Regions from separate parts of the Kutzneria chonburiensis genome, predicted to be linked through region 1. Evidence: riboswitches for the same ligand, from Rfam matches in the RefSeq annotation. Region 1 holds a riboswitch; each other region holds the start of a gene.
What was found. Region 1 has a riboswitch for glycine ahead of gcvP (aminomethyl-transferring glycine dehydrogenase). Riboswitches for the same ligand answer to the same signal wherever they lie in the genome.
Positions count from the first base shown of each region.

Region 1 (10,415 bases):
CAGCAGGCTGAGCAGCTGCGCCTCGGCGCGCATGCCCTCCAGCCGCTGCCGGGCCTGCATGGCCAGTGCCACCGATTCCTGTTTCACCGCACGCCTTCCGCCCGAGGACCGTTCGTCCACAATGTACAGACTGAAGCGTTATTCAGGTTGCTTCAGGATCCGTTCAGCCTCTTTTCGGCATGATTCCCGCAGCACTCGCAGAAGGGAAGCGCGATGAGGAAACGAAGCCTCGGTTCTGCCTCGTTGGTCGGCGGCGCGGCGCTGATGGTCGCCGCGGCCGCCCCGGCGGCGGCCATCGTCGGCGGCACGGACGCCACCCAGCCCTACAGTTTCATGGCCTCCATGCAGTTCGCCTCCGGCGACCCGCTGTGCGGGGCCACGCTGATCGCGCCGCAGTGGCTGGTCACCGCCGGACACTGCGTGACCGATCCGGCCACGCTCGGCGTTGCGGATCCCGCGAAGTACCAGTTCCGGATCGCCTCTGTGGACCCGGCCCAGGGCGGCGAGCTGGTCAAGGCCGACAAGTTCATCCGACATGAGGGCTGGGACGACCAGCTGCACAACGACATCGCCCTGGTGCACCTGACAAAACAGGTGCGTGCCCGCCCCATCGCCATCGGCACGGCCCCGCCGCCGGGCGCGACGGTCCGTCAGCTGGGCTGGGGGAGCACCTGCCCGCACCATGGTTGCCCCGGCGCGGCGACCCTTCAGCAGCTCGACACCGCCATTGCCGATCCATCGGGATGCACCGTGCCCGACTTCAACTCCGCCCGCCAGCTGTGCATGGACAACAAGGGCGGTACCGCCAGCGCCTGTTACGGCGACTCCGGCGGACCGGCCGTGGTGGCGGGATATGGCCGGTGGCTGCTCGTCGGCGTGACCAGCCACGGTCAGACGTCGCCGTGCGTCGACCTGCCCGGCGTCGACACCAACGTGGCCTTCTACGCCGACTGGATCGCGGCTGACACCAGGCCCGGTGGCGCCGGGTAGGACGCCACCGGGCCGCCGACTCACGGATAGTCGGTGACCGTGGAGGGGACGGTGGCCGTGCCGACCGTCGGCTGGCCGACGTCGTTGATCACGTGGTTGAACTCGCCGTCGCCGGCCAGTGACACCACGGTCAGATCGTGCATGCGGACGCCGGCCGTGATCGGCACCTCGAAGCCGTGGTCCTGTCGGATGGATTTGTCGGAGGTGTAATTGCAGTAGCTGCCTAGGCCCCAGGCCTCATGGCTGGTCACCGAGTTCTCCACCTTGTAGGCGGCGAAGCCCAGCGTCGACCCGTTCTGCACGGCGGCCTGGTTCGGGGCGTCGTAGGCCTTCTCGTTCTGGAAGAAGATGGTCCGGCCGCCGTTGCCGAACCAGTCCACGTCGTACTTCTTGAAGTGCTCGCTGAACAGTCCGGTGGCCAGCACGTTGGTGCCGCGCACCACCAGGCCGTAGTCGGCCGGGTTGTCGTTCCAGCCGACACCGTCGCCGTGGTCGGCCCGCCACAGCCAGGTGTGGTCGATGACCGTGTCGTTGCTGTCGACCTCCATCGCCGTCCCGGCGGCGGCCCGGCCGGCGCCGCCGACGCGTACGTAGACGTCCTGGACGACGGTCGGATCGGCGGCGTGGCTCGTGGTCGAGCCGGGGGAGCCGAGCTGGATCAGCTGCGGCGAGGACACCGGGCCGGCGTCGAGCAGCAGGCCGGCGACACGGACACCGTCGACGTCGGCGACCTTGAGCGGAACGACGCCGTTGTCCGGCACCACCGTGGCCTCGCCCAGGCCCAGCACCACGGTGTCCGGCCGGGTGACGTTGATCGTCTGGTCGACGTGGTAGATGCCCGGCGTGAACAGCAGGTTCAGGCCTTGGGTCAGCGCGGCGTTGATCGCCGCGGCGGTCGCGCCCGCCTTGACGACGTAGAACCGGCTCAGTGGAAGGGAGGTACCGGGCGTGTGGCCGTTGGCCCAGGACACGCCGCGCACGTTCGTCCGCTTCGACGGCACGAACACCGCGTAGCCACCGCTGCCGTCCAGGTAGAGGTACGGCTTCTCCACCGACACCGGTGTGGTGTCGAGCGTGGTGTAGGTCGGGTTCGGGAAGCCTTGTGCCGGAGCGCCCTGCACGCCGGAGAACACCTGGTTCCACACGCCGTTGCTCCAGCCGCCGATCGCGCTGTCCCTGGTGTAGAACTGCTGCTGGGCGTAGTTGCCGACCTGGCCGGAGATCCGGCTGTCGGCGATGTAGCCGCCGCTGGCCCAGCCGTAGCTGGCCGAGTCCAGGTTCAGGCCGCCGTGCACGTCCATCCGCCGGAACGGGGCCGCTTGCGCCACCGCCCACCGATCGGTGCCGCTGACCGGATTCAGCGCCATGTTTTCCGCCGAGCGCCAAAAGTTCAGGGTCGCGTTGCCCGCGTTCCAGCCGGCGTCCACGGTGATGTCGCCGTTGATCGTGACGTCGTCCGGGTCCTGGCCGAGGCCGGAGATCGAGGTGTAGAAGCCGATCTGGGCGTTGATGCCGTTGTAGGTGCCCGGCTTGAGCAGGATCTGGTAGCGGCCGGCGCCGAACTGGGCCTTCTCCTGCTGCTGGAAGATCGCGTCGAGCCGGCCCTGGAGGTTGGGCGTCGACGGGTCGAAGACCAGCACGTTCGGGCCGAGGTCGCCGCCGCCTTGCGGGGGCGTCGTTCCGCCGCTGGTGTGCACCTGGAGTTCCCAGAGCGAGTAGCCGTACCCGGTGCCGCGCTGCGTCCCCGTCAGCCGCACGTACCGGGCATTCCCGCTCACCGCCAGCGTTTCCGTCCCACCCGCTCCGGTTGTCGTCGAGTACGCGGTCGTCCAGTTAGCGCCGTCGTTGGACAGCGCTATCTGATACGCCTTCCCGTACGCCGTTTCCCATTGCAGCACCACCTGGCACACGGTCACCGCCGCGCCCAGATCGACCTGCAACCACTGCGGATCCGCCGCCGCGCTCGACCAGCGCGTGGCTGCGTCCCCGTCCACCGCCGCCGACGCCGGCGTGCCCCCGTTCTCTTGGCTCGACGCCGTCGCCGCCTTGCCTTTCGCCGCGTTGTCCGTGCCGCAGTTCGGTCCCGTGCCGCCCGTCTCCCCGTACACCTGGAATTCGTAGACCGAGTACCCGTACCCCGTCGCCCTTTGCGTTCCCGTCAGCCTTACGTACCGGGCATTCCCCGACACCGCCAGCGTTTCCGTCCCGCCCGCGCCGTTCGTCGTCGAGTACGCCGTCGTCCAGTTCACGCCGTCGTTCGACAGCGCCACCTCATACGCCTTCGCGTACGCCGTCTCCCACCTGACCACCACTTGGCCGACCGCGCTCACCGCCCCCAGATCCACTTGCAGCCACTGCGGATCCGCCGCCGCGCTCGACCAGCGCGTGGCTGCGTCCCCGTCCACCGCCGCCGACGCCGGCGTCCCTCCGTTCTCTTGGCTCGACGCCGTCGCTGCCTTCCCTTGCGACAGCAGGCCCTGCGCTCCTCTCGCCGGTCCCGCCGCCGTCACCAGCGTCAGTCCGACCAGCAGCGACAACATCAGTGCGGCAATCCCGCCGCGCGGTCCCGACCGCGCTGACCCAGGCATGGGCGCTCCTTCATTCGGGCAGGGCTCGGCCGCGGGACCCTTCACACGGCCCCGCCGACCTGAGCGGACACAGAACTGAGCCGGAGCGCCCGGCGGTTTCCGAGCCTCGGAGAGCGCTCTCCCAACGCATGCTCCCGGCAAGCTCCAGCCCTGTCAATGCCCCTCCATTCCACCCCACAAGCCGGCATTCCCGCCAAAACCGGCGAACAGGGAGAGCGCTCTCCCGCCGGCTTGTCGCCCCACCCCGCCCTCGGCCGGCCGCGCCCCGCTCAACCCACTGTTTCGCCGGTGAGGTGGTCGGGTCGGGGTGACTGCGCCGCGCGCAAGGCGCCGTCCTGTTCGGCTTGGGTGTTCGAGCCGGGCTTTCTGTGGGGCGGGATGTTCGATGACCGCGTGCGGTGCCGGGCTCGGTGGGAGGTGGCTGGGTCGGGTGCCCGCGCCGCGCGCTTGGCAATTCCCTGATCGCCATCCCTTGTGGCTTCGAGGCGGGCGTGCGGGCGCGAGAGTCGCGAAGATTGCCCAGGGTGATGACCAGATGTGCCGTGTAAACCAGTGGTAGGCGGCATGAAGCTGACCGCGCGGCGCAGGCTCCCGCCTTGACCACGTGGGTGTGCACCGCTCTGCGACCGGCGCCGGCCGCAGAGCCCGCCCCGCCGGCTCCAGTCGCGCCGGTCGCCCGCCCCGCTCCGGTCGCCCCGGTCGCGCACTCACTCGCCGCCCGCTCCGCTTGCGCACCCGCTGACTTTGGTCGCCTGTCCGCACGTCTTGATTGCCGCATTTTTCCGCGCCGGCCCCTCCCGGTGAGTCCGCTTCTCTGAGCGGCGCTTCCTTTCTCACGCCCACAGCTGACACAGACCGTGGGGTGGGAGAACCGTGGTGGGAGAGCGCTCTCCGGATCGGGTCTCACGACCTGGGACGGGACTGCTCCGAACGGGTCGGGCGGCAACACTCTCGGTGGTGTTCCTTCGCCTCCGTTTGATCACGATCCAGGTACGGTGGGCACCCACGGCGGCGGTCCGGCGGCGGCGGGTGACATCCTCGTCGGTGCGGCCGACGCGGCGATGACCAGGAAGAAGGAAGGCTCGTTAGGTGGTTCCACAGGACCTCAGGCACACCCGTGAGCGCGAGTGGGCGCAGGTGACGGCACCGGGCACGGTGCGCGTCCGCCCTCGGCTCGACAACAGGGTGCTCGTCCGACTGCCCGTTCTCGGCGCGCGGGTCGGCGCCGGTCGGACGGTGGGCGAGGTGGAGTCCACCCCGTACGGCGGCACAAGGCAACTGATCAACTCTGACGCCCGCCGGGGCGGGGCCCTGGCGTACGCGAAGCGGGCGGCGTCGGACCACACGGAACACACGGAGCAGGGCTGATGTCGATCTTCCAGAGGCTCTTCGGCTGGTTGGGGAGCCGCCAGGGGCGCGGTCAGTCCAGCACGGTAGGTTTGAGCGGTCCCGAAGGATCCACCAGCAGGAGGCGAGCTCAGGTGAGCACGAACGACGGGCCCGGTGTTCCGCCGGAGCAGTCCCCGGAGCGGACCACCGTCTTCCGGGCAGACTTCCTCACCGACGCCGAAGGCGTCGAGGCCCCTGTCCAGGAGCCCCAGGTCGCCGGGGTCGACGCACTGCCGGCCGGGTCGGCCCTGCTGGTCGTCAAGCGCGGCCCCAACGCCGGCTCGCGCTTCCTGCTCGACCAGGACACCACGAGCGCGGGCCGTCACCCCGACAGCGACATCTTCCTCGACGACGTCACGGTCTCCCGCCGCCACGCCGAGTTCCGGCGCGAGGGCGGCGAGTTCGTGGTGATCGACGTGGGCAGCCTCAACGGCACCTACGTCAACCGCGAGCCGGTCGACCAGGCGGTGCTGGCCAACGGTGACGAGGTCCAGATCGGCAAGTTCCGCCTGGTGTTCCTCACCTCCGCGGGATCCGGGGGCCAGGGGGCCTGTGACGTCGGCCGGGCGGCCACAGCGCGACGGGCTGAGCATCGGGGCGGTGCTGGCGCAGCTGCGCCCGGAATTCCCGGACGTCACCATCTCCAAGATCCGGTTCCTCGAGTCCGAGGGGCTGCTGCGCCCGGCACGCACACCGTCGGGCTACCGGCAGTTCACGCAGTCGGACGTCGACCGGCTCCGCTACGTGCTGGCCGCCCAGCGCGATCACTACCTGCCGCTCAAGGTGATCAAAGAGCAGCTCGACGCGGCATCCGACCCCGACCAGCCGGTTCGCGCGCTGGTCGGGGTCGAGCGCTACCCACGCCTGAGGACTTCGCCGCCGGCCACGAGGTGCGAATGACCCGTGAGGAGCTGTTCGCCGAGACCGGCATCGACCAGCGTCTGCTGGCCGAACTGGAGAACTACGGCCTTGTCCGGTCGGGCGCGGCCGGCTTCTACGACTCCGACGCCATGCTGGTCGCCCGCATCGTGGTGGCCATGGGGGAATTCGGCATCGAACCCCGCCACCTGCGCGCCTTCAAGGTGTCCGCGGACCGCGAGGTGGGGCTGCTGCACCAGATCGTCGGCCCGATGTACCGGCAGCGCGATCCCGACGCACGGGAGCGGGCCGACGAGATCGTCCGCGAGCTGGCGTCGCTCTCGGTTGCGCTCCATACACTTCTGGTCAAGACGGGCCTGCGCGGTGTCGCCGGTGGGTGATCTTGACAACGTGCCCGCCCGCAAGCGTCGTGCCCGCATGGCGGGTAGCGTTGAGAGAGTCCGTGGGGGATCCTCGTAGGTGCGGGGACGCCGAGGTTCAGCCCGCTGAGGGAGGCGATACCCGATGAGCGAGATGCGCGTCGTCGGAGTCCGGGTCGAGCTGCCCGCGAACAGCCCGATCCTGTTGCTGCGCGAGACCGATGGGGACCGCTACCTGCCGATCTGGATCGGGAACGCGGAAGCGACCGCCATCGCCATCGAGCAGCAGGGCGTGCGGCCGGCCCGGCCGCTGACCCATGACCTGCTCAAAGAGGTGATCGCCGCCCTCGGCCGTGAGCTGACCCAGGTCCGCATCACCGACCTGCAGGAAGGCACCTACTTCGCCGAGCTCGTGTTCGACGGCGGCATCAAGGTGTCCGCCCGCCCGAGCGACTCGGTCGCCCTCGCGCTGCGCGCGGGTGTGCCCATCCACGCCGAGGAATCCGTGCTGGCCGAGGCCGGCCTCGTCATCCCCGACGAGCAGGAGGACGAGGTCGAGAAGTTCCGCGAGTTCCTGGATTCCGTGTCCCCCGAGGACTTCCGTGGGGCGGAACAGTAAACATGACTTGGTGAAGGGCCGTTCCGTGTGACGGAACGGCCCTTTGCCTTGTGGCCGTTCGGCCACCACCGACTTTCGTAGGCGGCGGGGTCACGGGCCAGCCTCTAGGGTCTCGGGGATGATCTCCAGTCGGGTCTTCGCGATCGCCGCGTCCGCCGCCGTGCTGTGCCTGTCCGGGATCGTCTCGGCCAGCGCCGCCCCCAAGTCAACACCCTCGACGTGCCGGCCAAGCCCAAGGCGCCGGCCGTCGCCCAAGCCGCCGATCCGGCCTGCGTCTACACCAAGGCGGTGCCGGCCGACAGATTCAAGGGCCTGCCCACCTTCGACCCGGCCAAGGCGGCCCAGCCGTACACCGCCCGGCTGGTCACCGACCAGGGCCTGATCACCTTCCAGGCGCTGACCGACAAGGCGCCCTGCACGACCAACTCGTTCCGGTTCCTGTCCGAGCACCACTACTACGATCTGACGCACTGTCACCGGCTCGTCACGCAGCGCATCTTCGTGCTCCAGTGCGGCGACCCGACGGGCACCGGCAGCGGCGGCCCGGGCTACTCGTTCCCGGACGAGAACCTCACCGGCGCCACCTACCCGGCCGGCACGGTCGCCATGGCCAACGCCGGCCCGAGCACCAACGGCTCCCAGTTCTTCTTCTGCACCGAGGACACCAAGCTGTCGCCGAACTACACCCCGTTCGGGCGAGTCACGGGCGGTCAGGACGTGCTGCGCAAGATCGCGGCCGGCGGCGAGGACGACCAGAACAACACCGGCGACGGGTTCCCGAATCTGCCCGTCGACATCCTGCACGTGCAGATCTCACCCAGGTAGCCACCCACTGTCAACGCTGTCATCGGTTCAGTGACACGCAGTCGTCACCGTGACGACCACCTCCACATGACGGTTTCGCCGCCCCGCGCGTCGCGTTGACCCGTCCCATGGGCGGACTTACCGTCAGAGGGGAGTTGGTCGTGACGGTGTGAACCCCCATCGTTGCGACCTTGTGACCGGCGGTTCCCCGGACGGAGGACCGTCGGTTCCGGTCGCCGGTCGTCAGGCCGGTCGAGGGGAGGCTGTCGTGGTCGAGGGTGCGCCCGCCAGGTCCGGCGCCGGTGAACAGGGTGCCCTGTTCCCGGACGCGTCGGTGCCGGACGAGCTCGTCGGCTACCGCGGGCCGGCCGCGTGCCAGATCGCCGGCATCACCTACCGGCAGCTGGACTACTGGGCCCGCACGGAGCTGGTCGCGCCGTCGATCCGCAGCGCGCACGGGTCCGGCAGCCAGCGGCTGTACTCGTTCAAGGACCTGCTGGTGCTCAAGGTGGTAAAACGCCTGCTGGACACCGGTGTCTCGCTGCAGAACATCCGGGTCGCGGTGGACCACCTGCGCCGTCGCGGCGTGGCCGACCTGGCCAAGATCACGCTGTTCAGCGACGGCACCACGGTCTACGAGTGCACTTCGCCGGAAGAGGTCGTCGACCTGCTGCAAGGCGGCCAGGGCGTGTTCGGCATCGCGGTCAGCGGGGCGATGCGGGAGATCAGCGGCACCATCCACGAGTTCCAGGCCGAGCGGGCCGACGGACTGGTGCTGGAGCCGCAGGAGGACGACGAGCTGACCAGCCGCAGGCGGGCCCGCCGCACCGGCTGAGCCGGCACCGGACGTGATCGAGATGACACGCCGTGCTCAGCTCTGGGGCTCGTAACCCGGCCGGGGTAAACTCACGCCCGTAGTCGCACATCCCGTGCGGGAGAGTCCGGGCCGCGAGGTCCGGCGCCGAAGGAGCAAATCCTCCCCGGAACCTCTCAGGCCCAAGGACCGTACGGGACAGACGCCTCTGGAAAGTGGGCGCGCAAGCGCCCCGCCGACGGTGCAAGCCCGCGCCGCGTCCACAAGACGCAGCATGGGTGAAGCTCTCAGGTGCCCGTCACGGGCGGGGACAGAGGGGAGGGCAACGGCCCGCGCCCGCTTGCCCCCGGAGGCTCGACGCATGACGACTGACCGCATTCCCTTGGCCGCGCTCGAGCACGGCACGCCGTTCGCCGACCGCCACGTCGGTCCCCGTGCCGCCGAGCTGGGCAAGATCCTGGACGTGATCGGCGTCGGCTCACTGGAGGAGCTGGCCCAGCGGGCCGTGCCGTCGGCCATCCGCAGCGACGCGCTGGCGCTGAGCCTGCCGGCCCCGGCCACCGAGGTCGAGGCGCTGGCCGAGCTGCGCGCGCTGGCCGACCGCAACCGGCCGATGACCCAGATGATCGGCCTCGGCTACTACGGCACGGTCACCCCGGGCGTCATCCTGCGCAACGTGCTGGAGAGCCCGGCCTGGTACACCGCCTACACGCCGTACCAGCCGGAGATCTCCCAGGGCCGCCTCGAGGCCCTGCTCAACTTCCAGACCATGGTCGGCGACCTGACCGGCCTGCCGGTGGCCAACGCCTCGATGCTGGACGAGTCGACCGCCGCGGCCGAGGCGATGACCCTGGTCCGCCGGGCCGGCAAGTCGAAGTCGAACAAGTTCGTCGTGGACGCGGACACGCTGCCGCAGACCATCGCGGTGATCGAGACCAGGGCCGAGCCGCTGGACATCGAGATCGTGGTGGCCGACCTGTCCCAGGGCATCGAGGGCCTCGGCCTCGGCGGCGACTTCTTCGGCGCGTTGCTGTCCTACCCGGGCGCCTCGGGCGTGATCCGCGACCACGAGTCCGTGATCGCCGAGATCCACGCGGCCGGCGCCTCCGCGGTCGTCGCGGCCGACCTGCTGGCCCTGACGCTGCTGCGTGCCCCGGGCGAGATCGGCGCGGACGTCGTGGTCGGCACGACGCAGCGGTTCGGCGTGCCGATGGGCTTCGGTGGCCCGCACGCCGGCTACATGGCCGTGCGCAAGGGCTTCGAGCGGCAGCTGCCCGGCCGTCTGGTCGGCGTGAGCGAGGACGCCGACGGCAACCGGGCCTACCGGCTGGCGCTTCAGACCCGTGAGCAGCACATCCGCCGCGAGAAGGCGACCAGCAACATCTGCACCGCGCAGGTGCTGCTGGCGGTGATCGCCTCCATGTACGCCGTCTACCACGGCCCCGACGGCCTCAAGGCCATCGCCACCCGGGCGCACCGGATGGCCACCGTGCTGGCCGCCGGCCTGGCCGAGGGCGGCGTCAACGTGGTGCACGGCGAGCTGTTCGACACCGTGCTGGCCGAGGTGTCCGGCACGGCCGCCGCTGTCGTGGCCAAGGCCCGCGAGCTCGGGGTGAACCTGCGGCTCGTCGATGAGAACCACGTCGGCATCGCCTGCGACGAGACGACCACGCGCCAGCACCTTTCCCTGGTGTGGCAGGCCTTCGGCGTCACGGTGTCCGATGTGGACGGTCTGGACGCGGACACCGCCGACGGCATCCCGCCGGCCCTGCGCCGCACCAGCGAGTACCTCACGCACCCGGTGTTCCACCAGCACCGCTCCGAGACGGCGCTGCTGCGCTACCTGCGGGCGCTGTCCGACAAGGACGTGGCCCTGGACCGCAGCATGATCCCGCTGGGCTCGTGCACCATGAAGCTCAACGCCACCACCGAGATGGAGGCCGTCACCTGGCCCGAGTTCTCGGGGCTGCACC
Region 1 is NZ_CP097263.1:1,043,004-1,053,418, forward strand. Features, by position in the region: gene M3Q35_RS04925 (SAM-dependent methyltransferase) at 1-87, opposite strand, end outside; gene M3Q35_RS04930 (S1 family peptidase) at 214-990, shown strand; gene M3Q35_RS04935 (discoidin domain-containing protein) at 1,011-3,578, opposite strand; gene M3Q35_RS04940 (biotin/lipoyl attachment domain-containing protein) at 4,668-4,946, shown strand; partial or broken gene garA (glycogen accumulation regulator GarA) at 5,060-5,518, shown strand; partial or broken gene ftsR (transcriptional regulator FtsR) at 5,520-6,226, shown strand; gene M3Q35_RS04955 (bifunctional nuclease family protein) at 6,351-6,824, shown strand; gene M3Q35_RS04960 (peptidylprolyl isomerase) at 7,044-7,649, shown strand; gene M3Q35_RS04965 (MerR family transcriptional regulator) at 7,897-8,463, shown strand; glycine riboswitch at 8,551-8,644, shown strand; glycine riboswitch at 8,648-8,759, shown strand; gene gcvP (aminomethyl-transferring glycine dehydrogenase) at 8,804-10,415, shown strand, end outside.

Region 2 (10,415 bases), 5.2 Mb from region 1:
ATTCCCCTTGCGGGCCACGGTAATCCGGAATCCCCGAGTCCGTCGAGATCCCCGCTCCCGTCAACACCGCGATCCTGGTCATGCCTCGAGTCTATGGTTGGGCCACAAGCGTTTTTGCCCACGTGCGCAGCGGGGTGTCGGGCGCCAGCCCGCAGTACCTCCCGAACTGCGCTCGGACTTCGTCCGCCCGGATGCCCCCGTGCATCTCCGGCGCCCGATACCACCCCATGCCCGGCCCCGGCTGCCACACCCTCGCAATGCCCGCCGCCCCGTCCCCCGGCGAGTTCAGGCCGTAGTAGATCTCCTTGACCCCCAACGACATCGCCGCCCCCAGGCACATCAGGCACGGCTCCAGGTTCACCGCCAGCCTCAGCCGTTGGTACCCCTTGCCGTCCACTTCCAGCATCGCCAGCAGATCCGCGTGCTTCAGCCGGCCCCCACTGTCCTTCGTGTACGCCTTGGCCACGATCTCGTCGCCCGACGCCACCACCGCCCCGATCGGCAGTCCCCCTTGCGTCATCCCCTCTTCCGCGGCTTCCATCGCCGCTGCGACCAGTTCGTCCGGCGTCATGCCGTTGCCAGCTCCGTTTCTCGCACCATCTTCCAGGCCAGGAACGCGAAGGGCACCAGCAGCAGCAGATCTACCCCGCTCGCCAGCCACTCCACCCTCGTGATCAGCGCCGCTGGGAAGGCCAGTCCTCCCAGGCACACCAGCGTTCCCACCCACTTCGGCACCCCTCTTGCCAGCAGCAGGCCCACCCCCGTCAGCACCAGCGCCGCCGGAAACATCGGTCCCGCTCCCCAGAACGCCACGTCCGCCGCGAACGGATGCTCCCCCAGCACCTCGATCGCCTTCCCGTGCGACATTCCCAGCGCTTCTTCGTATATCGCCTGCACCCCGAACGCCGTGCCGCCCACCACTCCCAGCACCGTCACCAGCGTCGCCACCGCCCCGTACACCGGCAGCTTCCTCGATATCCCCGCCAGCACCTTCACCAGGCCGTACGCCCACACCCCCGTCGCCAGCACCACCAGCGCCCCGCCCGTCGCCCCTTGACCGCTCCCCTCCCAGAACGCCGTCGACGCCCCCATCAGCGCCGGTCCCGCCACCAGGCATGCCCCCGCCATCACCCGGCCGATCCCGTTCCCCTCCATGGCTTTCAGCCTTCACTCAGCGGCCGCGCCCCACATCAGGGTTCCCCCTGACCTCACCCCAGGAGCGCCCCCATGTCCTCCGCCAGCCTCCGCATCTCTTCCCCTGCTTGGATCCCCCGCACCGTCACCTCAGCCCGCCAGTCGATGAACATCGACCGCGGCGACAGCGCCCAGGTCATGTCCACGTACCCCCAGGTCTTGAACACCGCCTTGATCGTCAGGTCCCGGCTGAGGCTCTGCCACGTCTTCTCCCCACTCCACCCTTCGTAGCTCTCCGCCACCTCAGCCACGAACTTGTCCGGGCCCTCGTTGTGCAGCACCACCTTGTGCAGCCTCGCCGTCATCTCCCCCGCCCCCATCTCGATGCAGAAGGCCGACAACGGATACAGCGACTCATCCACCACCCGGTTCCACACCCTCACCCACCCCTCCGGCCCTCCCACCCGCACCGCCGCCTCGTCGTCCTCCACCGCCACACACTCGTGTTCCACGCGCGCAGGGTAGGCAGCACGAGGTCGCCGCCGCGTCTGATTTCCCCTACCCGTCGTCCGACCACCAGATGCCCCAGACCGACTGACCATCCTTGCCCGGCTGATGCTCCGTGACCCCTGACGACCGCCCCGTCTCACGGCGCAGCGCCTCGCCCGTCTCCCGGAGCCACTGAACCCGTTCGTCGTCGCTAAGACCATCGGGCATGTTCAGATCGACCACGGAGCCGACGGTAGCGACTACCCCTGACAAATTCGGTCCGCCGCGGGCCGGGGCGACCATCAGGTCGACTGCGGTCTGTCACATGCTCCGCTCGCCCGCGGCCCTGCCCCGGCATCCCCGTTGCTCAGCACTCGATGACGTTGACCGCGAGGCCGCCGCGGGCCGTCTCCTTGTACTTGTCCTTCATGTCACGGCCGGTGTCGCGCATGGTCTTGATGACCTTGTCGAGGGAGACGAAGTGGGCGCCGTCGCCGCGCAAGGCCATGCGGGCGGCGGTGATGGCCTTGATGGAGGCGAGGGCGTTGCGCTCGATGCACGGGATCTGCACGAGGCCGCCGATGGGGTCGCAGGTGAGCCCGAGGTTGTGCTCCATGGCGATCTCGGCGGCGTTCTCGACCTGCTCGGGAGTGCCGCCGAGCACCTCGGCGAGACCGGCGGCGGCCATGGAGCAGGCGGAGCCGACCTCGCCCTGGCAACCGACCTCGGCGCCGGAGATGGAGGCGTTCTCCTTGAACAAGACGCCGATGGCGCCGGCGGTGAGGAGGAAACGCACGACGCCGTCGTCGGAAGCGCCGGGGACGAAGCGGGAGTAGTAGTGCAGCACGGCGGGGACGATGCCGGCGGCGCCGTTGGTGGGGGCGGTGACGACGCGACCGCCGGCGGCGTTCTCCTCGTTGACGGCGAGGGCGAAGAGGGTGACCCAATCCATGACCCGAAGGGGATCGGTGGCGAAGTGCTCGGCGGCGAGGGTCCGGCGAAGGTCAGCGGCCCGGCGACGGACCTTGAGACCGCCGGGCAGGGTGCCCTCGACGGTGCAGCCCCGCTCGACGCACTCCTGCATGACGTGCCAGATGTGCAGCAGACCCGAGCGAACCTCGGCCTCGGAACGCCAGGACTGCTCGTTCGACAGCATGACATCGCTGATGGAGAGCCCGGATTCCCTTGTACGGGCGAGGAGTTCGTCGCCCGAAAGGAAAGGATGGGGCAACGGGGTGGAGTCCTGCTTGATCCGGTCGGTCCCGGTGGCGGTCTCGTCGACGATGAAGCCGCCGCCCACCGAGTAGTAGACGGCGGAGTCGAGCGAAGCACCGTCGGCATCAACAGCGGCGAAGCTCATGCCGTTGGGGTGCAAGGGAAGCTGCTTGCGACGGTGCATGACGAGGTCGGTGTCCTCGACGAACTCGATCTCCCGGGAACCACCCAACACCAGCCGGGACGACGCGCGGATGCCGGCCACGCGGTCGTCGGCGTCGGTGGGGTCGCAGAGCTCGGGCTGGGAACCCTCAAGACCGAGCATGACGGCCTTGGGGCTGCCGTGACCATGACCCGTCGCGCCGAGGGAGCCGAAGAGCTCGACGTGCACCCGGGCGACCGAGTCGAACACCCCACCGGCCCGGAGGCGGGAGACGAACATCGAGGCGGCGCGCATCGGCCCGACGGTGTGCGAGCTCGAGGGACCGATCCCCACCGAGAAGAGATCGAAAACGCTGATGGCCATCACGGACTCCAGGGCATGGGAGAAGCAGGCGGAAGGCTCCCCCTCTGTCATGGGACCTGAGAGCTTCGCCGTCACGACCGCGACGGCTTGCACCGTGGGTGGCATGCACGACCGCGCACGCTGCTTTCCAGAGTTGCCTCGCCCGGCCGGTCTGGTTGCCTGAGAGTGTGCGGGGAGGCTTGCTCCTTCGGCGCCCCGAGAAATCCGAGGGCTCTCCCGACCGGGCTGTGTGCCGAAGGCACGCGGCCTGTGTGGAATTGTTGGCTCTCACTGTAAACGAACCGGGGAGCGGCTGATGAGGTTCGGGGCGAACTACACGCCGAGCAAGCACTGGTGGCACACCTGGCTGGACTTCGAGCCGGACTCGATCCGCCGCGACCTGGACCAGCTGGCCGGCCTCGGCCTCGACCACGTGCGGATCTTCCCGATCTGGTCGGTCTTCCAGCCCAACCGCGGCGTGGTCCGGGAGAAGGCGGTGGAGCAGCTGCTGGACATGGTCCGGCTCGCCGCCGACGCGGGCCTGGACGTCACGGTGGACGGCATCCAGGGCCACCTGTCGAGCTTCGACTTCTACCCCTCCTGGACCCAGACCTGGCACCACCGCAACGTCTTCACCGATCCCGACGTACTCGAGGGCCAGGCGCTGCTGCTGCGCACGCTGGCGACGGCGCTGCGCCCGGAGCCGAACTTCCTGGGCATGACGCTGGGCAACGAGATGAACAATCTCGTGGCCCACAACCCGTGCACGCCGGCCGAGGTGGATTTCTGGCTGGACCAGCTGCTGGCCACGGTCGACGAGGCCGACCCGGACCATCCGCACTGCCATTCGGCCTTCGACGACGCCTGGTACGTCGATGATCACCCGTTCACCCCGCTGGCCAGCGCGACCAAGGGCGCCATGACCACGGTCCACCCCTGGGTGTTCACGCTGAACGCGGCCCGTCGTTACGGTCCGCAGTCGACGGAGATCCATCACCTGGCCGAGTACGGCACCGAGCTGGCCCGTGCCTACGGCACGCCCGACCGGGTGATCTGGGTGCAGGAGGTGGGCGCGCCGGCCCCGCACATCCCGGTGGAGCACGCCGTGGAGTACGCGGAGCAAACGATTGGCAACGTCGCTACCTGCAAGAACGTCTGGGGCCTCACCTGGTGGTGCTCGCACGACGTGAACCGCAGGTTCATCGACTACCCGGAGCTGGAGTACGGCCTGGGCCTGTTCGACGCGGACGGCAACGCGAAGCCGCTGGCCAAGGCCGTGGCCAACGCCGTGCACGCAGAGTTGCCGAAGCCGGTGGAGCGCACGACGGCGCTGTTCTTCGACGGCAAGCGGAGCTCCTCGGGCCCGGGCGGGGCGTTCTTCGAGGCCTGGATGCGGCACGCCAAGGAGGGCCGACGGCTGGCGGTGGTGATGGAGACGACACCGGAGTATCTGAGCGCCCGGGGCATCACCGAGGTCCTGACGGTCTGAGCGCGGTTGCCGATGGCGGCCCCGGTGAGACGATGGCGCGATGGTGACCGTGCAGGGTGTCGTCGACCGGGTGGGGCCGACGATGCTGCGCGCCGTGCACGCGGCGGCGGCGCCGCAGAGCGTGACGGACGTGGTGATCGCGGAGCCGGGGCGGCGGAACGTGATCGCGGCGGGGGATCTCGTGCTGGGGGTGGCGGTCGGCGGCCGCAAAGACGCGGTGGACCTGATCAAGCACTCGAAGGGCGCGGCGGGGGTGCTGCTGAAGCAGCCGCAAGCCGGTGACAAAGAGGTGCTCGACGCGGCCGGCCAAGCAGAGATAGCGATCGTCGAAGTACGGCAGGAAGCGGCCTGGGCGCAGCTGGTCTGGCTGCTCAGGGCGGTGCTGGACGCGGCGGCGGACGACGAGTCGGACGGCGAGGTCGAACAGTTCGGCGACCTGTTCCGGCTGGCCGACGCGGTGGCGGCGGTGATCGACGCGCCGGTGACGATCGAGGACGCGAACTCCCGCGTGCTGGCCTACTCGACCCGGCAGGACCGCACGGACCCGGCCCGGGTCTCGACGATCATGGGCCGCCGGGTGCCGGACGACGTGCTGGCCCGGTTCCGCAGCCGGGGGTGTTCCGGCAGCTCAGCAAGGGCCGCTCGGTGATCTTCGTGCCGGCCCAGCGGGACGGCACGCTGCCCCGGCTGATCGTGCCGATCCGAATGGGCGGCGAACTGCTGGGCTCGATGTGGGCGGTGGTCGACGGCGAGGTCAGCGACGAGCGCTCGGCGGCGTTCGCCGACACGGGACCGGTCGTGGCGCTGCACCTGCTGCGCCGCCGGGCCCGGGTCGACGCGGAGCGGATGCGGTCGGCGGAGCTGGTACGGGCGGTGCTGTCCGGCACGACCGGCAGCCGGGCCGCGGCGGCCGAGCTGGGCCTGGAGGAGCAGCCGCACCGGGTGGTGGCGATCGACGCGGCCAGTGAGGACGCGGCCGACGCCGAAGGCGTACGGCTGGCGCTGTGGGAGCGGATGACCCGGGGCGTGGGTCGCCGGCCGGCGGTCGCGGATCTGCACGGAGTGCTCTACGCCGTGGTGCCGGACAAGGGCTGGACCCAGTTGCGAGCGGTCCTCGCGACCGGCGGGCCGCTGGTCGCCGCGGGTAGCGCGGTGGACCTCAACGACCTGTCGCTGTCCCGGTCCCAGGCTGACGAAACGTTGGCACTGCTGCGAACCGGACTCACCGACCAACGGCTGGCCGGCTATGAGGAGGTGTGGTCCTCGCTCGTGCTGCACCGCGTCGCCGCGGCGTCGAAGGCCTCCGGCGTGGCCGAACTGGGCCCGCTCAACGACCTCAAGGACATGGACCTGGACACGCTGTACCAGTGGCTGCGCCATCCCGGCGACCCACGCGAGGCCAGCCGCGCGCTGCGGATCCACCCGAACACCTTCCGGTACCGGATGAAGAAGATCGGCGAAGTGGTCGACCTGGACGACCCCGATGTCCGGCTGGCCCTGCTGACGCAGCTGGTCACGTTGAAGTGGGCGTGAAAGCCGCTCGGTAGGACTGTGGGCTGGTGCCGACGATGCGCTTGAAGTGCTCACGAAACGCTGTCGGAGAACCGAATCCGCACCGAACGGCGATGCGTTCCACCGGTTCGTCGGTGGCCTCCAACAGGTGCTGCGCCCGCCGGACGCGAGCGCGGTGCAGCCAGCGCAGCGGCGAAGTCCCGGTCTGCTCCCGAAAACGCCGGTTCAACGTGCGAGTGCTCATGCCGGCCTGGGCGGCGATCTCGTCCAGCGTCAGCTCCCGGACGGAGTTCTCCTCCAGCCACACCAACAACTTCTCCAGTTCGGCGCCCCGCGGCACCGGCGGCAGGTCGTGCACGATGAACTGCGCCTGCCCACCCTCGCGTTCCAGTGGCATCACGGCGATCCGCGCGGCGTCGGCGGCCACCGCGGAGCCGTGGTCGCGGCGGATGATGTGCAGGCAGAGATCGAGACCGGCGGCCGCGCCGGCCGAGGTCAGGAACTGGCCGTTGTCGACGTACAGCACATCCGGATCGACGTCGATCAACGGATAGCGCGCGGCCAGCTCGGCGGCCGCGGCCCAATGAGTGGTGGCGCGCAACCCGTCCAGCAAGCCGGTGGCGGCCAGGATGAAGGCACCGGTGCAGATCGACGCCAGCCGAGCGCCGCGAGAAGCCGCTGCCACCAAGGCATCGACAACCGAACTCGGCACGTCGAACTCCGTGCAGCCCGGCAGCACGATGGTGTCGGCAGTCGCCAGCGCTTCCAGGCCGTGCGGGGCGGTCAGCGTGAACAGGCCGGCGGAGATCTCCGGCGACGGCGCGCAGACCAGAACCCGGTAGCCGGGCGTGCGCCGGAACGCCTCGATCGGCGTGGCCAGGTCGAACGGTATGACGTCCGGCAGGGCCAGCACGGCGACGGTGTGCATGCCGCCCACGGTAGCTGGCCGGAATCCGTTGGTACCTGGCGATCCAGCCACTGTCTCAGCAGGCGAATGATGGGGCTGAATGAGTGAAGTAGCTCAGAGGGAGGACCCACCCGCCGTGACGAAGATCCTGCTGACCATCCACATCCTCGCCGTGATCATCGCCATCGGGCCGGTCGCGGTGGCCGCCAGCATGTTCCCTCCCACCGCCCGCAAGGCCCTGGCCAGCGGAAACGACGCGGACATGGCCACGCTGCGGCTGCTCAACCGGATCTGCAAGGTCTACGCCCTTGTCGCCATCGCGGTGCCGGTGTTCGGCTTCGCCGTCGCCGGCATCCTGCACGTCACCGGCGATCTGTGGATCATCGTCTCGATCGTGCTGACCGGCCTCGCCGCCCTGGTGCTGGGCCTGCTGGTGCTGCCGTACCAACAGCGCGTGCTGGACGGCAAGCCGACGCCGACCGCCCAGCTGGCCATGTACACCGGCCTGTTCAACCTGCTGTGGGCCGTGGTCACGGTCGTGATGATCTTCCGCCCGGGGTCCTCGCTGGCCGGCTGACAAAGGTCTAGACCTTGACGCCTATTGTGCTCCCAGCACAACGAGAAGACCGTTTGATACTTCCGGGCGCACGATGACACCCCGGTTGGCGTAGCCCACCGTGGTAAGCGACACACCAACAAGCCGTGCGCCCGGAAAGGACCGAACATCGTGCGGATCGCCGTCCCCCGCGAGATCAAGAACCACGAGTACCGCGTCGCGCTGACCCCGGCCGGGGCGCACGAGCTGGTCACCCGTGGCCACGACGTGTTCGTGCAGGCCGGCGCGGGCGCCGGCTCGTCCATCCCGGACGAGGACTACCTGGCCGCCGGGGCCAAGGTGCTGGCGACGGCCGACGACGTGTGGGCCGAGGGCGAGCTGGTGCTCAAGGTCAAGGAGCCGATCGCCGCGGAGTACCCCAAGCTGCGCGCCGGCCAGACCCTGTTCACCTACCTGCACCTGGCGGCCGACCGCCCGCTGACCGACGCGCTGATCGCGTCCGGCAACACCGCGATCGCGTACGAGACCGTGCAGACCGCGAACGGCGCGCTGCCGCTGCTGGCCCCGATGTCCGAGGTCGCCGGCCGGCTGTCCGCGCAGGTCGGCGCCTACTCCCTGATGCGTCCCTCCGGCGGCCGCGGCGTGCTGCCCGGCGGCGTGCCCGGCGTCCGGCCGGCCCGCGTCGTCGTGCTCGGCGGCGGTGTCGCCGGCGTGAACGCGGCGACGATCGCCGCCGGCATGGGCTCCGACGTGGAGATCCTGGACACCAATGTGGACCGGCTGCGCCAGATCGACCACGAGTTCCACGGCCGGATCCGCACCGTCACCTCCAACCGCTACGCGCTGGAGCAGGCCGTGCTCGAGGCCGACCTGGTGATCGGCGCGGTGCTGGTGGCCGGCGCGAAGGCGCCCAAGCTGGTCAGCAACGAGCTGGTGTCGCGGATGAAGCCGGGCTCGGTGCTGGTCGACATCTCCATCGACCAGGGTGGCTGCTTCGAGGACTCGCGGCCGACCACGCACGACGACCCGACCTACACCGTGCACAACTCGGTGTTCTACTGCGTGGCCAACATGCCGGGCGCGGTGCCGAACACCTCCACCTACGCGCTGACCAACGTGACCCTGCCGTACGCGGTCGCGCTGGCCGACAAGGGCTGGGAGCAGGCGCTGCGCGACGACAAGGCGCTGGCGCTCGGCCTGAACGTGCACGACGGCAAGCTGGTCAACGAGCCCGTCGCGGTGGCGCACGGGCTCTCGCACACCCCGCTGAGCGACGTGGTCACCATCTGAGCCAAGCTCGGCATTCCGGGAACAGGCCGGTCGCGCGAACAGCGCGGCCGGCCTGTCGTCTGTTGATGGACTGTTGAAAGACCCCTCACATCGTCTGTTCCCATCTGAGCGTTACACGTCTAGCGTCGGTGACCACTTGGGCGCGAACCCTGCCTCGAACCAAGGAGTCACCACATGTCACGACGCTTGCGCGCACTCGCACTGGCCGCGGCGCCCCTGCCGCTACTGGCCGCGGCGGCCATGGCCGGCACCGCCGCCGCGCAGACCGCGCCGCTCGTCTCCGTTCCCGGCAACGTTTCCCCGGCGCTGGCCCACAGCCAGCGGGACGGCGCGGTCGACGCCGCCAGCAAGATGTCGGTTTCGGTCGCCCTGAAACTGCGCAACAGCAGCGAACTGGACAAATTCATCGCTGACGTGAGCAATCCTCGCTCGCCGCAGCACGGCAAGTTCCTCACGCCGCAACAGTTCAACGACCGGTTCGCGCCGACGCAGTCCACCGTGGACAGCGTGGCCGACTTCCTGCGCGGGCAGGGACTGACCGTGAGCAAGGTCAGCGCCAACCGCCAGATCGTGACCGCCGACGGCACCGCCGCCCAGCTCCAGCAGGCGTTCGGCACCTCGCTGAGCCGCTACACCGACACCACGCAGCACCGCGACTTCTTCGCCAACGACTCCGCGCCCAAGCTGCCGGCCGCCGTCGCCGCCGCCGTGCAGGGCGTCGTCGGCTTGGACAACCACGCCGTCAAGCACACCAACAACACCAATGGCCGCAAGCCGCACGCGCCGTCCGGCTACAACCCGACGCAGCTGCGCGGGGCGTACGACACCGGCTCGCTCGGCACCGGCTCCGGCCAGTCGGTCGCGCTGTGGGAGTTCGACGGCTACCAGGCGTCGAACATCGCCCAGTACAGCAAGCAGTTCAGCCTGAACTCGTCGGCGCCGAAGACGGTGTCGGTGGACGGCGCCAGCTACGACTCGCAGCCGGGCGAGGGCCAGGGCGAGGTCGAGCTGGACATCGAGATCGTCAACGCGATGGCCCCGGCCGCGTCGACCTACGTGTACGAGGCGCCCAACAGCGACCAGGGCGAGGTCGACATGGCCAGCCAGATCGCCAGCGACAACAAGGTCTCGGTGGTGTCGATCTCGTGGGGCTCGTGCGAGCCGGACACCACCGACGCGGCCATCACCGGCACCAGCAACGGCATCAAGCAGGCCACCGCCGAGGGCATCAGCTTCTTCGCCGCCTCCGGTGACGACGGCTCCAAGGACTGCACCCGCAGCCAGACCGGCAGCGGCGTTGACGCCGTCGACTACCCGG
Region 2 is NZ_CP097263.1:6,300,035-6,310,449, forward strand. Features, by position in the region: gene M3Q35_RS28590 (SIR2 family NAD-dependent protein deacylase) at 1-82, opposite strand, end outside; gene M3Q35_RS28595 (deaminase) at 92-571, opposite strand; gene M3Q35_RS28600 (hypothetical protein) at 568-1,155, opposite strand; gene M3Q35_RS28605 (DUF6228 family protein) at 1,209-1,646, opposite strand; gene M3Q35_RS28610 (hypothetical protein) at 1,693-1,866, opposite strand; gene M3Q35_RS28615 (L-serine ammonia-lyase) at 1,991-3,364, opposite strand; glycine riboswitch at 3,502-3,593, opposite strand; gene M3Q35_RS28620 (glycoside hydrolase 5 family protein) at 3,660-4,832, shown strand; partial or broken gene M3Q35_RS28625 (PucR family transcriptional regulator) at 4,873-6,365, shown strand; gene M3Q35_RS28630 (GlxA family transcriptional regulator) at 6,346-7,272, opposite strand; gene M3Q35_RS28635 (hypothetical protein) at 7,388-7,828, shown strand; gene ald (alanine dehydrogenase) at 7,979-9,097, shown strand; gene M3Q35_RS28645 (S53 family peptidase) at 9,272-10,415, shown strand, end outside.
Region 2: another riboswitch for glycine. It lies ahead of M3Q35_RS28615 (L-serine ammonia-lyase); the one in region 1 lies ahead of gcvP (aminomethyl-transferring glycine dehydrogenase).

Region 3 (10,415 bases), 4.9 Mb from region 1:
GGACGGCGCGCGGTTGGTGCGGTCCGGCTCGAGCGCGCGGCGCAGGCCGGCGATGTAGGTGTGCACGCTGCCCTCGGCACTGGCCGGCGGGTGCTCGCCCCAGATCGAGTCGATCAGCTCCGTGCGGGACACGGCCCGGCCGGCGTTGCTGGCCAGCACCGCGAGCACTGCTCTCTGCCGGGGCGCGCCGAGCTCGATCTCCACGTCCCCGCGCCACGCGCGCACCGGACCCAGCACCTCGACCCTGATGGTCGGGACCGGATCGGTCTCGGGGACGGGCATCTCGCCTCCTGTTCGCGGTTCCAGTGTGGGGTCGGCCGACCCCGCTGCCAGTTCCGTGGCGGTCAACGCGACGAACGGGGCGATCATTCCCCCCTCGGCGAGCTGGTGGTCCCGCTCGTCGTATCACACGGACTGACGAGGGGGAACGGTTCGATCGTAGCCACAACAGGATTGTCACAACCAGAACCGTTGGCAGATCAGGAAAAGGTGAAAGACATTCGCACCAGCGAAAACCGAGAAGGGGCTTTTCTCCACAGCGTGGAGAAAAGCCCCCTTCCAAGGAAACTCTGAGCCAATCAGGCGGGGATGGTGGGGTACAACGGGAACCGCTCGGTCAACGCCACCACCCGGGCCCGCAGCGCGGTCGCGTCGAACTCCGGCGTCAGCGCCCGCGCCACGATGTCGGCCACCTCGCGGAAGGCCTCGTCGTCGAAACCGCGCGCGGCCAACGCCGGCGTGCCGATCCGCAGTCCCGACGTCACCATCGGCGGCCGCGGGTCGAACGGCACCGCGTTGCGGTTGACCGTGATCCCGATGTCGTGCAAGCGGTCCTCGGCCTGCTGCCCGTCCAGTTCGGACTTGCGCAGGTCGACCAGCACCAGGTGCACCTGCGTGCCGCCGGTGAGCACGGTGGCGCCGGCCGCGACCACGTCGTCGCCCAGCAGCCGCTCGGCCAGGATGCGCGCGCCGGTCAGCGTGCGCAGCTGCCGCTCCCGGAACGACTCCGAGGCCGCCACCTTGAACGCGACCGCCTTCGCGGCGATCACGTGCTCCAGCGGGCCGCCCTGCTGTCCGGGGAACACCGCCGAGTTGATCTTCTTGGCCAGCGCCTGCTCGCAGAAGATCACGCCGCCGCGGGGACCGCCCAGCGTCTTGTGCGTGGTCGTGGTGACGACATGCGCATGCGGCACCGGGCTCGGGTGCAGCCCGGCCGCCACCAGCCCGGCGAAGTGGGCCATGTCCACCATCAGATAGGCACCCACCGAGTCGGCGATCCGCCGGAACTCGGCGAAGTCCAGCTGCCGCGGGTAGGCCGACCAGCCGGCGATGATCAGCTTGGGTCGGTGCTCCTGCGCCAGCCGCTCCACCTCGGCCATGTCGACGTGGTAGTCGGACTCGCTGACGTGGTAGGCCACGACGTTGTACAGCTTGCCGGAGAAGTTCAGCCGCATGCCGTGCGTCAGGTGCCCGCCGTGGGCCAGGTCGAGGCCGAGGATGGTGTCGCCCGGGCTGAGCAGCGCCATCATGGCCGCCGCGTTGGCCTGCGCGCCCGAGTGCGGCTGCACGTTGGCGTGCTCCGCGCCGAACAGCGCCTTGACCCGGTCGATGGCCAGCTGCTCGATCACGTCCACGTGCTCGCAGCCGCCGTAGTAGCGACGGCCCGGATAGCCCTCGGCGTACTTGTTGGTCAGCACGGAGCCCTGCGCCTCAAGCACGGCCAGCGGCGCGAAGTTCTCCGAGGCGATCATCTCGAGCGTGTGCCGCTGCCGGCCCAGCTCGGCGTCGACCGCCGCGGCGACCTCCGGGTCCAGCTCGTGCAGTGACGCCGTGAGCTCGACCGGCGTCACTCGCCCTCCTTGATCAGGGCGGCGTAGGCGTCGGAGTCCAGCAGGTCGTCGGGGTCGCCGTCCACGCGAACGGTGAACAGCCAGCCCTCGCCGTACGGGTCCGAGTTGACCGTCTCGGGGCTGTCCTTGACCGCGTCGTTCACCGCCACGACCTCGCCGCTGACCGGCGAGAACAGGTCGCTGACCGACTTGGTGGACTCCAGCTCGCCGCAGGGCTCGCCGGCCGTGACGGAGTCGCCCTCGCTGGGCAGCTCGGCGTAGACGATGTCACCGAGCTGCTCGGCGGCGTACTCGGTGATGCCGATGCGGGCGATCCCGTCGGAGACCGCCACCCACTCGTGCTCCGCGCTGTACCGAAGGTGGTCGGGGATGGTGCTCATCTCGGGCCTCTCAGGAAGAACGACGGTAGAAGGGCAGCTCGACGACGTCGACCGGGGTGATCGTGCCCCGGATGTCGACGGCGAGCGCGGAACCGGGCACGGCGCGGTCGGCGTCGACGTAGGCCATGGCGATCGCGTGGCCCAGCGTCGGCGACGGCGCGCCGCTGGTGATCTCGCCGATCCTCGCACCGTCGGCCGGATCCACCACCGGGTACCCGTGCCTAGGCGCGCGACGGCCTTCGGAGACCAGGCCGACCAGCTTGCGGGCCGGCGTCTCGGCCGACGCCTTCTGCAGCGCGGCGCGGCCGACGAAGTCGGAGGGCTTGTCCAGCTTGACCACACGGCCGAGGCCCGCGGCGTACGGAGTGAGGTCGGTGCTCAGCTCGTTGCCGTAGAGCGGCATGCCGGCCTCGAGGCGCAGCGAGTCACGGCACGACAGTCCACACGGGAGGACGTCGCCGGCGCCGGCCACCGCGGCCCACACCGCCTCGGCGTCGTCCGGGGCCACGAACAGCTCGAAGCCGTCCTCGCCGGTGTAGCCCGTACGGGCCAGCAGCGCCGGGCGGCCGGCCACGGTCGTGGGGTAGGAGGCGTAGTACTTCACGGTCGACAGGTCGGTCGGCGTGAGCGGGGCCAACAGCCCCACCGAGCGCGGGCCCTGTAGGGCGATCAGCGCGTACTCGGTGGAGGCGTCGCGGACCTCGGTGTCGAAGTCCTCGGCCCGGTCGATCAGCTCGCCGGCCACCAGGGCGGCGTTGCTGGCGTTGGCCACCACCAGGTAGTCCTGCTCGCCGGTCCGGTAGACGATCAGGTCGTCCAGGATGCCGCCGCTGTCGTCGCAGATCATGGTGTAGCGGGCGCGGCCGACGCCGATCGCCGAGGCGTTGCCGACAAGGGCGTAGTCGAGGGCCTGCCCGGCCTGCGGACCGGACAGCAGGATCTCGCCCATGTGCGTGAGATCGAACAGGCCGGCGCCGGTGCGCACGGCGGTGTGCTCGGCCACGTCACCGGTGTAGCGCAGCGGCATCTGCCAGCCGGCGAAGTCGGTGAACTTGGCGCCGAGGCGCTCGTGCACGTCGTGCAGTGGCGTGCGGCGGATGTCGGTGCCCATCAGGAGACCCCTCGTGTGGTGGAGTGAGCCTCCCCCTCTGTCATAAGCCTGAGAGTTTCACCGGCGAGCCGGCTTTCCCCTTGGGCGAGGCGCGATGGGCACGCCTGCTTTTCAGAGTCGCCTGTCCCGAGCGGTAGGGGTGCCTGAGAGATTCCGGGGAGGATTTGCTCCTTCGGCGCCTGCCCGAGATCGACAGGACTCTCCCGCACGGTGTTGAACAGCGAGAATGTACTTGTGCCGGCCACCGTATTTGGAGGTGGCCGGCACGGTCAAGATTCAAGCGTCTTACCCCTTCAGATCACACCCGACCGCATGGCGTACGCCACCGCGTGCGGGCGGTTGCGCAGGCCGAGGCGGTTCATCACCGCGTAGACCACGTTCTTCACGGTGCGCTCCGAGTAGGAGAGCTTGGTGGCGATCTGGGCGGTGTCCCAGCCCTCGGCCATCAGCCGCAGCACGTCGATCTCGCGCGGGGCGAGCCCGGAGGCGGTGAGGCCGTTGGGCCGCAGCACCTCCTTGTGCAGCCGCTCCACCTGCGCGAGCAGCGAGCCGAGCAGCGTGGGCGGCATGTCCCCCATGCCCCGCTTGGCCGCCAGCACGGCGTGCACCAGACGCTCACCGCTGGCCGCCGCCTTCGGCAGCACCGCGACGACGCCACATTCCACGGCCGCCAACAGGTCGGCGTCGTGGAACCGGTCGGTGACGAGCACGATCTTCACGGGCGTCGACTCGGCGGTCCGCCGCAGCAACCCCATCACATCGGCGTTGACCGCGTCGGCGCACACCACGAACACCTGAGCCTCGGACAGTCTGCGCTCCGGAACCACCTGGAGCTCGGCCCGCGCCCGCAGGCAGCTGATCGCCCCGGCCAGGGTGATCGGATCGCCCGCATGTACGGCTACCCACACTCTGTCCATGGTGTGTCCTCCTCCGCTGTGTACCCCCAGGAACACACTGTGCAACGACCTTCTTCAGAGGATCTTCACGACGCCTCCATGTCGTAGAGAAAGTCCTGACCTGCGGTTTTCTCGAAGTCCACCCGATCGGGCGATCGCGACAAGGTAAGAACGGGCACCGGAACGTCGCGTTCGGGCACACTCCTGGCCCCTCGGCCTGGCAAGTTCTTGGTTGACCCTGGATCGTCTCCAGTAGGCTGGCCGCAGTCCCCCGCGCGAGCAGGAGGAGCCTGTTGGTCGTCGAGGATGCCGCCGCCACGCTCTCCCGGACCAGCGCCGAACGGGCACGATTGCCCGAACTTGCCGAGGTGCTCGCCGCCTGCGCCGGCCACCTGTCCGACGAGCTCATGACCGCCGCCCGCCACTGGCTGGCCGAGGGCCGCTGTGCCGACGTGGCCCGTGCGGTCGCCTTCGCGGTTGTCCATCTACACGTTCCGGTGACGGCCGTCCATCACCGTATGTTGGTCGACGCATTGGTGACGGGCGGTCATGATCCTGTCGCAGTCCGTGGCGTGACGCCGGCGCGGTGGCCGGCCGCGCTGCCGTTCACGTTCGTTGACGGCGGCTGGTCCGGCGACGACCGGGTGGACGAGGCCGCGGTCGACGCGGTCGGCGGCTATCCCGGCGGGCACGGCCTGTGGCGGGCCTGGCGGATGCCGCTCGACGGCTCGCCGTGGCCCGCGCCCAAGCGGATCTACCTGATCCAGGCCGGCGAGCAGGTGGACGTGGTCGCGCTGACCGCGCGGACCCAGCAGGCGCTGGCCGCCGCCGGCGAGCCCGCGCCTCAGGTCGAGGCGTACGCCGTCGGCTCCCGGCTGGCCGCCTACCAGCTCACGGTGCGGCGCAACGGCACCCTGTTGTGGACCTGTCAGTCGCCAAATGTGGACCAAATCACACCTTGACGCGCTGCGTCTGTTCCTTCTTGTGCGTGGAGCAGGAAGAATGGCGGTGGGGGTACGACCCCGGCCGGACCACACGTCGGCCGGGCTGGGGAGGAAGCTGGATGTCCGACAACGATGTCCCTGGTTCCGTCCTCCGGGTTGCCCTGCTGGGCCCGGTGCGGGGTTGGGTCGGGGACCGTGAGTTGGAGCTGGGCGCGCCGATGCAGCGCGCGCTGTTCGGTCTGCTCGCGCTCAGTCCGAACCGCATGGTCGGACGGTCGGAGCTGATCACGGCGCTGTGGGGCGAGGCCGCACCGGCCAGCGCCGAGGGCAGCGTGCACACCTATGTCGCCGGCCTGCGCCGCGCCCTGGAGCCGAACCGGACACATCGGGCACCGTCCACCATACTGGTCAACGCCGGTCCCGGCTACCTGCTCCGGATGGACCCCGACAACCTCGACGTCACCGCGCTCAACGGACACCGTGACCGGGCCCGGGCGCTGCGCGCCGACGGCCGCCCCGAGCAGGCGGTTGTCGAGCTGGACGCGGCGCTGGCGCTGTTCCGCGGCACCCCGTTCGACGGCCTGTCCTGTCCGTACGTGGAACAGGAGAGACCGAGGCTCAACGAGCTGCGGCTGCTGGTCATCGAGGAGCGGGCCAGCCTCATGCTGGACCTCGGCCGGCACCACGACCTCGCCGCCGAGCTGCCGGCCCTGGTCCGCGAGCACCCGCTGTGGGAGCGGCTGCGGGGAGGCTCATGATCACCCTCTACCGCTGCGGCCGGCAGGCCGACGCGCTGGAGGCCTACCAGGACGCCCGCCGGGTGCTGGCCGAGGAGCTGGCCATCGAGCCGTCCCCGGAACTGCGCCGGCTGCACGGCAAGATCCTGCGCAACGACCCGGAGCTGGCCGCGCCGCAGCCGGCCGTGCCGGTGGCCGAACCCGCCGCCGGACCGGTGCCGGCGCAGCTGCCGCACGACGTGCCCGGCTTCACCGGCCGCGCGGCCGAGATCGCCGAGCTGGACCGGTTCCTGGACGAGACCGGCAACTCGGTGCTGATCTCGGCCATCGACGGGGCCGGCGGCATCGGCAAGACCGCGCTGGCCGTGCACTACGCGCACCGCATCACCGCCCGCTTCCCCGACGGGCAGCTCTACGTCAACCTGCGCGGCTTCGACCCGAAACTGCCGCCGCTGATGCCCGTGGACGCGCTGGGCTACCTGCTGCGCGGCCTCGGCGTGCCGGCCCAGCAGGTGCCGGCCGACCTGGACGACCAGGCCGGCATGTATCGCAGCCTGGTGGCCGGAAAGCGCATTCTGGTCGTGCTCGACAACGCCGCCAGCACCGACCAGGTCCGGCCGCTGCTGCCCGGATCGCCGTCCTGCTCGGTCATCGTGACCAGCCGCAACCGGCTGTCCGGGCTGGTCGCCCGTGACGGCGCCCGCCGGATCACGCTGGACGTGCTCAGCACCAACGACGCCGTGCGGCTGATGGTCGGCATGCTCGGGGCCGACCGGGTGGACGCCGAGCCGCGGGCCGTGCGGGACCTGGTCCGGCTGTGCGGCAACCTGCCGCTGGCGCTGCGTATCGCCGGCGACCGGGCGGCGACCCATCCGCACCTGATGATGTCCGACCTGGCCGGCGACCTGTCCAACGAGCGGGACCGGCTCGACGTGCTCGCCCCGGACGACGACGAGTCGACCGCCGTGCGGGCCGTGTTCTCCTGGTCGTACCACGCGCTGAAGCCCGATGCCGCCCGGGTTTTCCGGCTGCTCGGGCTGCATCCCGGGCCCGAGTTCAGCACGCCGGCCGCCGCCGCGCTGACCGGCATGCCGGTGCCGATGACCCGGCGGCTGCTCACCGACCTGACCGACCGGCACCTGCTCGGCGAGGTCGACCGCGACCGGTACCGGCTGCACGACCTGCTGCGCGTGTACGCCGCCGAGGAGGTCGAGCAGGGCGAGGACGAGAAGGACCGGTCGCTGGCGTTGCAGCGGATGACCGACTGGTACCTCTACACCGCCAGCAATGCCGACAACGGGTTGCGCGGGCAGGCCAACGACATGACCATCGGCAGCCCGCCGCGGGAATGCTCGCCGCTGCCGTTCGCCGGGTATCTCCAGGCGTTGCAGTGGTTCGACACCGAGAGCGAGAACCTGGGCGCGCTTGACCGGATGGCCGGCCAGACCCGGCGGCACCTCATCGCCTGGCGGCTCGGCGTCGTGGTGTGGGAGTACCACCGGCTGCGCCGCGATTTCGAGCAGCTCATCGCGTTTTCCCGGGTGTCGGCCGTCGCCGCGCGGGCCATGGACGACCCCATCGGCGAGGCCCTGTCGCTGAGCTGCATCGCCGCCGCCAGCGCGCACCTCGGCCGGCAGGCCGACGCCGTGGTCGCGCTGCGGCAGATGCCGTCCGTCCACTATGGACCGCAGGACACGCATCGTGAGATGAGCACCCTGTCCAACCTGGCCGAGGCGTACCGCGGCAGCGGCATGATCGGCGACGCGCTGGCCCACTACCGGCGGGCCCTCGGGCTGGCCCGCATCGCCGGAAGTCGTTGGCACGAGGGCGATCTGCTCCGCGGGCTGGCCGAGACCTACCTGGAGCTCGGCGAGCTCCAGCACGCGCTCGACTGCTGCCGCTCGGCGTTGACCATCTTCCGTCAGCTCGGTGATCTCTACGCGCAGAACACCGTGCTCCAGGATCTCGGCGGCACCCTGCTGGCCCTGGGCCGCCGGGACGAGTCCGTGGCCGCCTTCGCCGACGCCGTCGCCATCGCCCGCCGCATCGGGCACCGGCACGCCGTCGACCAAGGCCTGCAAGGACTTGCCGCCGCCAAGGCCGAAGCGTCCTAAGCGGACCGTTCGGCGTTGGCCACGATGGCGTCGTGCACGTACCGGGACAGGCCCGGCACCATCTCGTCGTAGTTCTGGCCGCTGCGCTCGTTGTTCCTGTAGTGCTCGGCCAGTTCCCGATGCGTGGCGTGGTCGCAGTCGTGGAACCAGCGGTCGGTGTGCTTCCGGTGCCGCTCGGCCAGATCCATCGCCTTCGGGTCGGTCGGCGGCAGTCCGTTGATCATCGCCTCGGCCAGTCCCTTGTTGATGGCGGCCAACTCCGTGCGCAGCCTGGTCCAGTCCTGCTGGATGTAGCGGGCCGTTCGCTGCTTGCGTTGCACGAATTCCTTGCTGTTGCCCCATTTCCGGGCTGCCTCGTCGGCATGGGCCACGAAGTCCTGGCCGAACACCTCTCGTCGCTGCCTCGGCGTCAGTCCGATGCCGGCGGCCCGTGCCGCCAACTCCTTGTCGATCACCGTCACCATCGCCGTGAAACGCGAGATCTGCTCGGTCAGCAGTTCTCGCTGCCGTTGTAGATGATCCTCGTCGGTGATGGCGTTGTCGGCCAACAACTCCGCGATCTCGCCGAGTTCAAGCCCCAGCTCGCGGTAGAACACCGCCCGGTTCAGTGCCTGCACGTCGGCGTCGGAGTAGAGCCGGTAGCCGGCGTCGCTGCGCCGGCTCGGCTTCACCAGCCCGATCTGGTCGTAGTGGTGCAGCGTGCGTACCGATACCCCGGCCAGCTCCGCCGCCGTGCCCACTGTGTAGTCGTCGGTCATGGCCCTACTGTGCGGCCTCACGTCGCGTGAGGGTCAAATCCGGTTGCGCGGCCGGTGATGATGGGCGCATGACGACCTCGACGATGCCCATGCTGACCTTCTCCGCTGCCGCGGGGCGGGGCCAGCAGCAGCGTCGTGGCCGGGGAGGGTCGACGCCGCCGCGCCCGTGAGCGCCGCGCTGGTCGCCGGGCTCGTCGCCGGTTATGGCATCGCCATACCGGTCGGCGCGGTCGGGACCTACCTCATGGCCCTCACCGCTCGGACGTCGTTGCGTCTCGGCGCCGCCGCCGCGCTGGGCGTGGCCACTGCGGACGGGCTCTACGCCTTGCTCTCGGTGGCCGGCGGCTCCGTGCTGGTGCCCTTGATCCACCCCATTGCCGAGCCGTTGCGCTGGGTCTCCGCCGCCGTGCTGGTGCTGCTGGCGCTGCGGGGCGCGGCCAAGGCCGTCACCGGCTATCGACGGCCGCAGGAGGTGTCGGGCCGCGAGCTGACGGATCCGGTGCGGGCCTACGTCGTCCTGCTGGGCATCACCCTGGTGAACCCGATGACCCTGATCTACTTCAGCGCGCTCGTGCTCGGCGGTCCGACCACGACCGACGGCCTGGTGTTCGTGCTGGCCGCCTTCGCCGCCTCGGCCAGCTGGCAACTCCTGCTGGCCGGCGGCGGCGCGCTGCTGGGCCGGCTGCTGGCCGGCCCCCGCGGCCGACTGGCCACCGCACTGGTCTCCAGCGCGGTGATCGTCGGATTGGCGGTGGGGCTGGTTACACCGTGATGCCGCGGGCGTTCAGCCAGGGCAGCGGGTTGATCTTCTTGCCGGACGGGTCCCAGACCTCGAAGTGCAGGTGCACGCCGGTGGACTCGCCGCGGTCGCCCATCCGGGCGATCTGCTCGCCGGCCTGGACATGCTGGCCGACGTGCACGGAGAAGGTGTCCATGTGGCCGTAGACGTTGATGCTGCCGTCGGCCAGCCGGATCCGGACCCAGAGGCCGAAACCGGAGGCGGGGCCGGCGTCGATGACCACGCCGTCGGCCGCGGCGACGATCGGCGTGTCCATCACGTTGGCGATGTCGATGCCGTAGTGGAAGGCGCCCCAGCGGCCGCCGAAGCCGGAGCTGAGCACACCCTCGGCCGGCTTGACGAACAGCGGCCGGTGGTCGGCCTTCCACTTGGCCGCGGCCTGCGCGGCCAGGTCGGCGGTGACCTTCTCCGAGTTGGTGAGCTTCTGCGCCTCGGCGGCGGCGTCGGTGCCGCGCTGGATGGGCAGCACCTCGGGGGCGCCGACGGCGTCGCCGCCGATGCCGAAGGCGGCACTGGCCTCACGGGCGTCGGCCAGCGGCTTGATGCCGTCGGTGGAGTGCTGCTGGGAGGGCGTCAGCGTGCCGCCGTAAGCGGCGGCCGTGAAGGCGCCGAGCGCGACGGCGGCCACTGCGACGCGGCCGCGCAGCGCGGAGGGCGGCGGCGGCAGCCGGTGGGAGCCTCGGGCGCGCGGGGTCGGCACGCGGGTGATCTCGCCTTGCTCGTCACGCCTCGGGGTAGGCGTGGTGGAGCGTTTCGAGCCGCCGGGGGAGCGGTACTGCGTCAAAGCCTGGCCTTCCGCCTCGGGGAGCCCGATCACGGCGAGCCG
Region 3 is NZ_CP097263.1:6,599,538-6,609,952, reverse strand. Features, by position in the region: gene M3Q35_RS30160 (AfsR/SARP family transcriptional regulator) at 1-282, opposite strand, end outside; gene glyA (serine hydroxymethyltransferase) at 579-1,850, opposite strand; gene gcvH (glycine cleavage system protein GcvH) at 1,847-2,230, opposite strand; gene gcvT (glycine cleavage system aminomethyltransferase GcvT) at 2,241-3,341, opposite strand; glycine riboswitch at 3,372-3,461, opposite strand; glycine riboswitch at 3,463-3,557, opposite strand; gene M3Q35_RS30140 (helix-turn-helix transcriptional regulator) at 3,635-4,258, opposite strand; gene M3Q35_RS30135 (hypothetical protein) at 4,531-5,199, shown strand; partial or broken gene M3Q35_RS30130 (AfsR/SARP family transcriptional regulator) at 5,301-6,007, shown strand; gene M3Q35_RS30125 (tetratricopeptide repeat protein) at 6,374-8,032, shown strand; gene M3Q35_RS30120 (MerR family transcriptional regulator) at 8,029-8,790, opposite strand; gene M3Q35_RS30115 (LysE family transporter) at 8,957-9,562, shown strand; gene M3Q35_RS30110 (M23 family metallopeptidase) at 9,552-10,406, opposite strand.
Region 3: another riboswitch for glycine. It lies ahead of gcvT (glycine cleavage system aminomethyltransferase GcvT); the one in region 1 lies ahead of gcvP (aminomethyl-transferring glycine dehydrogenase).